DNA from 2 places in the Stenotrophomonas sp. 364 genome. Region 1 is predicted to be linked to the other one. Evidence: predicted binding sites of a transcription regulator. Region 1 holds the regulator's gene; the other holds the start of a gene.
What was found. The regulator FliA, encoded in region 1, starts transcription of late flagellar genes. The targets are predictions, from matches to a motif close to TAAAGTTTNNCNNNCNNNGGCCGATAA.
Positions count from the first base shown of each region.

Region 2: the regulator FliA is predicted to act here: its motif matches at 2,468-2,494, upstream of GQ674_RS13660 (HDOD domain-containing protein).

Region 1 covers NZ_CP047135.1:1,799,436-1,803,847, forward strand. Annotated here, with positions in the region: gene GQ674_RS08325 (chemotaxis protein CheA) at 1-1,087, opposite strand, end outside; gene GQ674_RS08330 (protein phosphatase CheZ) at 1,092-1,706, opposite strand; gene cheY (chemotaxis response regulator CheY) at 1,706-2,098, opposite strand; gene GQ674_RS08340 (RNA polymerase sigma factor FliA) at 2,115-2,861, opposite strand; gene GQ674_RS08345 (MinD/ParA family protein) at 2,858-3,745, opposite strand; gene flhF (flagellar biosynthesis protein FlhF) at 3,732-4,412, opposite strand, start outside.
Region 2 covers NZ_CP047135.1:2,984,364-2,988,775, forward strand. Annotated here, with positions in the region: gene GQ674_RS13655 (phospholipase D family protein) at 1-1,189, shown strand, start outside; gene GQ674_RS13660 (HDOD domain-containing protein) at 1,274-2,377, opposite strand; gene GQ674_RS13665 (Glu/Leu/Phe/Val dehydrogenase dimerization domain-containing protein) at 2,696-3,793, shown strand; gene GQ674_RS13670 (autotransporter serine protease) at 3,886-4,412, opposite strand, start outside.

The DNA of each region.
Region 1 (4,412 bases):
GGCCGCTGCGCGGCTTGCCCTGCGCTTCACGCAGATCGGGGGTTTCCACGCCGTGGTCGATGGCGTTGCGCACCAGGTGCACCAACGGGTCGGCCAGGGCTTCGACCAGGTTACGGTCGAGCTCGGTCTCGGCGCCGATCAGCTCCAGTTCCACTTCCTTCTTCAGGTTGCGCGCCACGTCGCGGGCGACCTTGGGGAAGCGCGAGAACACCTTGCCCACCGGCTGCATGCGGGTGCGCATCACCGCCGACTGCAGGCGTGCGGTGGCGATGTCCAGCGTGGAGACCGCGCGGTCGAGTTCTTCGTCGTGCAGGCGCGCACGCAGGGTCTTGAGCCGGTTGCGTGACAGCACCAGTTCGCCGATCAGGTTGACGATGGCGTCCAGGCGCTTGGTGTCCACGCGCACGGTGTGCTCGGCTTCGGCCACCGGCTTGTTGGCGGCCGGCTTGGCGGCCGGTGCTGCCGCTGCACGGGGCGGCGGTGCGGGCGCGGCCACCGGCTTGGCGCCGGGCACGGCACCGCCATGCAGCTGGTCGAGCAGCGCCTCGAACTCGTCTTCGCCGATCAGGCCATCATCGGCCTTGCCGGCTCCCGCCACGGCGGTGGGTGCGGCGCCGCCGTGCAGGGTGTCGAGCAGGGCTTCGAACTCATCGTCGGTGATCAGCTCGCCGCTGACCGGGGCGGCAACTGCCGCCACCGGAGTGGCCGGGCCGTTGACGTCGAACTGTGCGATCAGCTCCGGCGGCGCATACCCGGGCTCTTCGCCGGCCGACACCGAATCCAGCATCGACTGCAGGTAGTCCAGCGACTGCTGGGCCGCATCGAAGTGGTGGGCCTGCAGCGTGGCCTTGCCGGAGCGGGCCATGCCCAGGGTTTCCTCGGCGGCATGGCACAGCTCGACCATGGCCTGGATGCCGAGGAAGCCGGCACCGCCCTTGAGCGTGTGGAAGCCGCGGAACACCGCATTGAGCTGGTCGCTGTCCTGGGGCGACTGCTCCAGCGACACCAGCTGTTCGCCGAGGCGGTCCAGGATTTCCTGGGCCTCGAGGATGAAATCGGCGGCAATATCGTCTGGAACAGCGCTCATGGTGTTACAGCCCCAAATCCGAAAGCAGGTCGTCAGCATCCACCTGGGATACCTGGTGACGGTCCAGGCCACTCACGGCCGGGCCGGCCAGGCCGTTGTCCCGCTTCTGCGCGGTGTCGTCCTGCGGCGGCAGGCCGAGTGCGCCAAACCCTTCGTGCACGCGACGCACGATCCCCACCACGCGGCGGATGATCTGCCCGGTGAGGTCCTGGTAGCTTTGGGTAAGGGCGATCTCGGTGAGGTTGTGGCGGATCCGGTCCAGCTGCTGGTCCTGGTCGGCGGTGAGGCCATTGGCCCGCAGCTGTTCGGTCAGGGCCCGGCATTCCTCGGCCAGGTCCAGGGTGCGGTGGGTGGCCTGTTCGGTCATCGTCACCACGTGGTCCAGGCGCGCGCAGGCATCGTCCAGCTCGCCGGCTTCGCTGGGCAGGCTGGGCAGTTCGCCCAGGGCCTGGCCCAGTTCGCGGGCGAGCCGGTTCAGGCCGGCCATCATCGGCTGGGTGCGCAGGGCAGCCAGCGCGTCGATTTCCCGGCGCCAGCCGGCTTCATCGCCGCTTTCCAGCGCAGCCAGGGCGTCCTGCAGGCGCTGCACCAGCGCGGATTTGTCGCGAAGGGTTTCCATCAGGCGCTCGCTGCCAGGCGTTCGAAGATCTTGCCGAGCTTTTCTTCCAGGGTCTGCGCGGTGAACGGCTTGATGATGTAGCCGTTGACGCCGCACTGGGCCGCTTCGATGATCTGTTCGCGCTTGGCTTCGGCGGTGACCATCAGTACCGGCAGGGTCTTCAGCTTGGCGTCGGCGCGGATCGCCTTGAGCAGGTCGATGCCGGTCATCACCGGCATGTTCCAGTCGGTGACCACGAAATCGAACGGCTGGCTCTGCAGCAGCGACAGCGCGGCATGCCCGTCCTCGGCTTCGGCCGTATTGGTGAAGCCCAGATCGCCCAGCAAATTCTTGACGATACGACGCATGGTCGAGAAATCGTCGACGATCAAGATACGCATGTTCTTGTTCAAAGCACTTTCCTCGGTATCAAGTGTTCGCGAGGCCGGCGTCGGCCGCCTCGAAGATCTTCAATCGGCCCCGCAGGCGCAGCACGGCCTGGCCGTGGATCTGGCACACGCGTGACTCGCTGACGCCCAGTACGGCGCCGATCTCTTTCAGATTCAGTTCCTGCTCGTAGTACAGCGACAGCACCAGCTGCTCGCGCTCGGGCAGCAGGCCGATCGCATTGCCCAGTTCACGGCCGAACTCGCCGCGCTCCAGCACCTGCTGCGGGGTCGGGCCGCCCTGGGCGACGGTGTCCAGCTCGCCCTGGTCCTCGATCCGCGATTCCAGGCTCAACACCTGGCCGCGTGCGGCGTCTTCCATCAGGCGCAGGTAGTCCGGCAGCGGCATGTCCATGGCGGCGGCCACTTCGGTGGCGCTGGCGGCACGGCCGGTGCTCTGTTCCAGGCGGCGGATGGTGGACGCGGCGTCGCGGGCACGGCGGTGCACCGAACGCGGCACCCAGTCGCCCCGGCGGATCTCGTCGATCATCGAACCGCGGATGCGGATCGAGGCGTAGGTCTCGAACGAGGCGCCCTGGTCGGCGTCGTAGCTGCGCGAGGCCTCGATCAGGCCCATCATGCCGGCCTGGATCAGGTCATCCACTTCCACGCTGGCCGGCAGGCGCGCGGCCAGGTGGTGGGCGATGCGGCGCACCAGGTCCGAATGCTGGGCAATGCACTCGTTGGCGGCGGTGCGTTGCACCTCTTTGTATTGTGCGGCGCCTTTCATGCGGTCACCCCGCGTTGCTTGAGGATGCGTTCCAGGAAGAATTCGACCCCGCCACGCGGCTCGGTCGGAGCCTGCCAGCGGGCGGTGCGGCGGGCGATCTCGGTGATCGCCTGGGCGGCCGGGCTGGACGGGTAGGCCTTGACCACCGGCTGCTGGCGCTGCACCGACAGGCGCAGCCAGTCGTCCTGCGGCACGCAGCCGAGGTAGTTCAGCGACACATCGGCCAGGAACTTCTCGCAGACCCGGGTCAGCTTTTCATACAGCACGCGGCCTTCGTTGGGGTCGCGCACCATGTTGGCCACCACCTGGATACGGTCCACCCCGCGTTCGCGCGAGAGCACCTTGATCAGCGCGTAGGCGTCGGTGATCGAGGCCGGTTCGTCGCAGACCACCACCACGGTGTCCTGGGCGGCCTGGCAGAAGGTCAGCACCCCGTCGGTGATGCCGGCGGCGGTGTCCACCACCATGAAGTCCAGCTCACGCTCCAGTTCGGAGAACACGTTGACCAGGCCCACGTGCTCTGCCGGCTGCAGTTCGGCCATGTGGCGGCGACCGGATGCGGCCGGTACCACCAGCACGCCACCGGGGCCTTCCATGATCACTTCATCCAGGGTGCAGCGCCCGGCGACCAGGTCGGCCAGGGTCAGCTTGGGCTGCAGGCCCAGGATCACATCGATGTTGGCCAGCCCGAGGTCCGCATCCAGCAGCAGCGTGCGCTTGCCCATGTCGGCGAGCGCCACGGCCAGGTTGGCCGACACGTTGGTCTTGCCCACGCCGCCCTTGCCGCCGGTGACGGCGATGGTGCGCACAGGGCCCAGCGGCTGGCTGCGGGTGGCAGACAACGGGAAGGTCTTGGTCAGCTTGGCGTACTCACGCGACGGCATGGTTCAACTCCGGGTTGCAGGGCATATCGGCCGCGCGGCGCAAATCTTCAAGGCGAAGTACAAGATTGGCGGCACTGGCCCGGTGCAGGTCTTCGGGAACGTCCTGGCCATCGGTGACCCAGGTGATCGGCAGGCGGTGGTCCACGGCCACCGACAGGGCGGTGCCGAAGCGGCCGGTTTCGTCCAGCTTGCTCAGCACCACGCCCTGCGGGTTGGCGGCGCTGAAGCGGCGGACCACCTCGTCCATGTCGCCGAAGCTGGTGTTGGCCGGCAGTACCAGTAGCGTGCGGATCTGCTCGGCGGCGCGCAGCCACTGCAGCTGGGCGGCCAGGGCACGGTCACGCGGACCCAGCCCGGCGGTGTCGATCAGCACCAGCTTGTAATCCTGCAGGCGCTCCAGGAGCTGGTTCAGGTCGCTGCCGCTGTTGGCTTCGTGCACTGCGATGCCAAGCTGGCGGCCGAAGCCATACAGCTGCTCGCGGGCGCCGATGCGGCCGGTATCGGTGGTGACCAGGGCCACGTCGCGGGCGGCATGCTTCTCGGCGAAGCGCGAGGCCAGCTTGGCGATCGTGGTGGTTTTGCCGGCACCGGTCGGGCCGACCAGGGCGATCACGCCGCCGGACTCCAGCGGGTCGACCGGGGCGATCGGCAACTTGCGCGACAGCAG
Region 2 (4,412 bases), 1.2 Mb from region 1:
GCTGCTCGATGACATGAATGCCCGGGACAAGGACGCCCTGTTGATGGCGCTCGACGAGCATCCCAACATCGAGATCCGCCTGTACAACCCCTTCCGCAACCGCACCGGGCCGTGGCGGATGGTGGAGATGGTGCAGCGCTTTTTCAGCGTCAACCATCGCATGCACAACAAGGCGTGGATCGCCGATGGGCGCGTGGCCATCGTCGGCGGCCGCAACATCGGCGAAGAGTATTTCAGTGCGCGGTCGGACGTGAACTTCCGCGACCTCGACCTGCTGGTGGCCGGTCATGCGGTGAACCAGGCCAACCGTATTTTTGACGACTACTGGAACAGCGAAACCGCCGTTCCCATCGCTGCGCTGGCCTTCCACACCCCGGCCCAGCTGCGCCTGCTGGTGCGCGAATCCGAGCACGAAGCCAAGCGCGATGTCGCCCAGCCGTACCTGCGCCGTGTCCAGCAGTCACAGTCGGCGCGCTCGTACTACCGCGACGCGGTCGAGCTGCACTGGTCACCGAACGTGGAGATCGTCTCCGACCCGGCCATGAAACACCGCCGCGATGACACGTCGAACTGGCTGGTGACCCGGCTGGTCAGCGAGATGCAGGCCACCCGGCACAAGGCGCTGCTGATCTCGCCGTACTTCGTCCCCGGCGAGGAAGGCACAGACGGCATGGCCGCCATGGTCAAGCGCGGCGCCCTGGTCGGGGTGGTGACCAACTCGCTGGCGGCCAACGACGTCGCCGCCGTGCACGGGGGCTACATGCACTACCGGGCGCCCCTGCTGCACAGCGGCGTGCACCTCTACGAACTGAAGGCGCACGGCTATGGCGACCGCAGCGGGCTGTTCGGCAGCAGCGGCGCCAGCCTGCACACCAAGGCTTTCCTGCTGGACGATCGGCGCGGCTTCGTCGGGTCGTTCAACCTCGACCCACGGTCGGCGTACCTCAACACCGAGATGGGCGTGCTGTTCGATGATCCGGTGCTGGGCGCGCAGCTGCGTGCCGAGTACCTGCGCCTGGCCGATCCGGCGCAGAGCTACTGGGTGATGCTGGACGCACAGGACCGGGTCCGCTGGCTGGACCGCGCCGCCCAGCCACCGGTAGTGCTCGACCGGGAACCGGATACGTCGTTCTGGCTGCGTGCCAGCGCGCGCGTCATCAGCTGGCTGCCGCTGGAGTCGCAGCTGTAGGCGACCGCGAGGCAGCCACGCATGGCGTGGCTCTAGCCGTGGGTCATCGCGTTCAGGGGCTGCATGGCTGCCCTCCACGAACCCTCAGGCCTCGGCCTCGTCGGCGTCCAGGGTTTCCACCGCGCGCCCATGCAGGCGTCGCCAGATCCACTGCAGCGCATGTGGCGGGGTGCCGTGCTGCTGCTCCAGGATGGCCAGCGCCTGCGCCTGGCCGATCCGCCCGTGCCGACACAGCAGGCTGGCGGCCGCCGCCGCGCGTGCAAAGCGCAGACTGGCCGACAGCCCGTCCTGGGCCGTACCGGCGTCGCGCAGCAGCGCTTCGTGTACCGCCCCGGGCAACTCCCAGGCCGCCGCGATCCGCCCGGCCACAGGCAAGGTCCAGGCATCCAGCAGTTGCATCGCCAACGCGCGCGATGGCAATGCAGCGTCCTGCACGGCGCAGGTATCCAGCAGCTGCCGCATCACCAACGCCGCGCCCAGGCCCTGGGTCAGCCCCAGCCATTGTGCGGCGAAGGCGTCTTCATGGGTCACCAGCCGCGCATGGTCGGCCGCCGCGCGCGAGGCCAGCAGCGCGTGCTCCCAGATCACCGTGCCAAACTGCGGGAACGTCTCGCAGTGCACCTGCATCACCGGCTGCACCAGTACCGCGCTGATGATCTGGCGGATGCCTTCGGTACCCACCAGGGTTACCGCCCGCTGCAGGCTGTCCACCGGCTTGGCCTGCAGGCGGTACACCGGGCTGTTGGCGATGCGCAGGAGATTGCCGGTCAGCACCGGGTCCTGGCCGATGATGGCGGCCATCGCACGCGCCGAGGCGTCGCTGTCGTTGACCGACTGGATCAGCTGCGGCAGCAGTTGCGGGCGCCGGGGCAGCTGCCGGGCCGACCAGTCGCGCTGCTCCAGCGCTGCCACCACCGCCGCGTGCAAAGTGCCATCGCTGTGCCGGTCCGGGTCGGCAGCGTCGCCACTGCGCGGCACCAGCGCCAGCGCGTGCAGGCCGGCCTGGAGCGCCTCGGCCGGGGCGGTCTCGGCGACGCTGCCGGCCTGCCCAGACAGGACCGCCAAAGGCGCACGCGGGCGCACGGCCGCCGCCGGGGCGGCGACGCGCACGCGGCGGCGCCGCGTTACCGCCAGCCCGAGCGCGACCGCTCCCGCCAGTCCTGCCACCACCATCACGTTCATATCCATCAGCGTGGCCGCCTTGCGCGGCGCCACTGTGTTGTCACTGCACCCACGTCGTCCGTCCTGGCATTGCTGGTACTGCGCACCGTTGCCACGGCATCGGCGCCATCTTCAGCAACTTTAATGGCCCGTACCGTCGCGCCCCGGGGCCGATCCCGGCCGTGGGTCGCGGCAAGCCCTGACAACACCCTCCGGCGGAATGCACTAGAATGGCGCCGCGCGACCCGTCCCCCGATCCGACGAAGTCGCTTTTTTTGTTTTACAACCCACCTTTTGCTGGTGCGTTCGCCGCTGTTCCCAGCCGTTCGCCCCATCGGAGCCACCATGTTATTTGAAACCCTCGAAACTTCCGGTCACGAACAAGTGGTGTTCTGCCACAACCGCGATGCCGGCCTGAGGGCGATCATCGCCATCCACAACACCACCCTGGGCCCGGCCCTGGGTGGCGTGCGCATGCGCCCGTACGCCAGCACCGATGATGCGCTGGCCGACGCGCTGCGCCTGAGCCGCACCATGACCTACAAGAACGCCCTGGCCGGGCTGAACGTGGGTGGCGGCAAGGCGGTGATCATCGGCGACCCGCGCCAGGACAAGAGCGAGGTGCTGTTCCGCGCGTTCGGTCGTTACGTGGATTCGCTGGGCGGTCGCTACATCACCGCCGAGGACGTAGGCACCGATGTCAACGACATGGAGAACATCTACCTGGAGAGTGAGTACGTCACCGGCGTGCACCAGGTCCATGGCGGCTCCGGCGACCCGGCCCCGTTCACCGCTTACGGCGCGCTGCAGGCGCTGATGGCCTCGATGCAGCACAAGCTCGGCCATGAAGAAGTGGGCAAGACCAGCATCGCGGTCCAGGGCCTGGGCCATATCGGCATGGAGCTGGTCAAGCTGCTGCGCGACCGCGGCGCCAAGCTGTTCGTCACCGACCTGGACAGCGCGCGGGTCGATCGTGCGGTCACCGAGTACGGTGCCGAAGCGGTGAAGCCGGACGACATCTACGACGTCAACGCCGATGTGTTCGCCCCGTGCGCACTGGAAGGGGCGATCAACCCGCAGACCCTGCCCCGCCTGAAGTGCAGGATCGTCTGCGGTACCGCCAACAACCAGCTGTCCAGCCTGGAGGTCGGCGATGAACTGCATGCACGCGGCATCCTGTACGCGCCGGACTACGCGGTCAACGCGGGCGGGGTGATGAACGTCTCGCTGGAAATCGATGGCTACAACCGCGAACGCGCGATGCGCCTGATCCGCAGCATCTACCACAACCTCGGCCGGATCTTCGCCCTGTCCCAGAGTGAGGGCATCGCGCCCCAGCGGGCGGCCGACCTGATCGCCGAGACGCGCATCCATTCCATCGGCAAGCTGAAGATGCCGCTGGGCCGCGCCACGCCGCGGCTGGGCACGCTACGCGGGAACTGAGCCGCTCCGCCGCAGAATGAAGAAGGGCGCGATTGCATCGCGCCCTTTTTCGTTTCAGACCATTACGTGTGTCGCCGACCGGGGCCTGGTGCCTAGAACGCGGCCGAATAGCGCAGCGCCACCTGGCTCAGGTCGCCCCGCGGCCCGAACCGCTGGTCGTAACCGAACGCCACCCGCGTATTGCGGGTCAGCCACGACTCCACCGACAGCCCGAGCAGGCCACCCGATCGCGCCGGCTGCAGCCCCGCCATCGGCGCCCAGGCATCCACGCCGACGAAACTGGCGTCCTGCGTCAGCCCATCACTGGACAGCAGCTGCTGCCATTCGGCATAGCCGCGCAGCGCCCAGCTGCCCCACTGGCGTTCGGCGCGCACGCCGGCCAGCGCCTGGCTGCGCGTGCTCACCCCGCCCTGGGTGCGCAGGCCAAAGCCCAGCCCGCCCTGTTCGCTGAAGCTGTCGCTGTCCACGCGGGCGTAGTCGGCCCCCAGGTACGGGGTCAACGAGGCGCGGCCGTCGCCAACGCGGTAGCCGGTTTCCACGCTCGCCGCGGTGAACTGACCGCCGTAGCGGGCATTGACCCCGTACTGGCCGGCACCGAGCAGCAGCTGGCGATCGATTT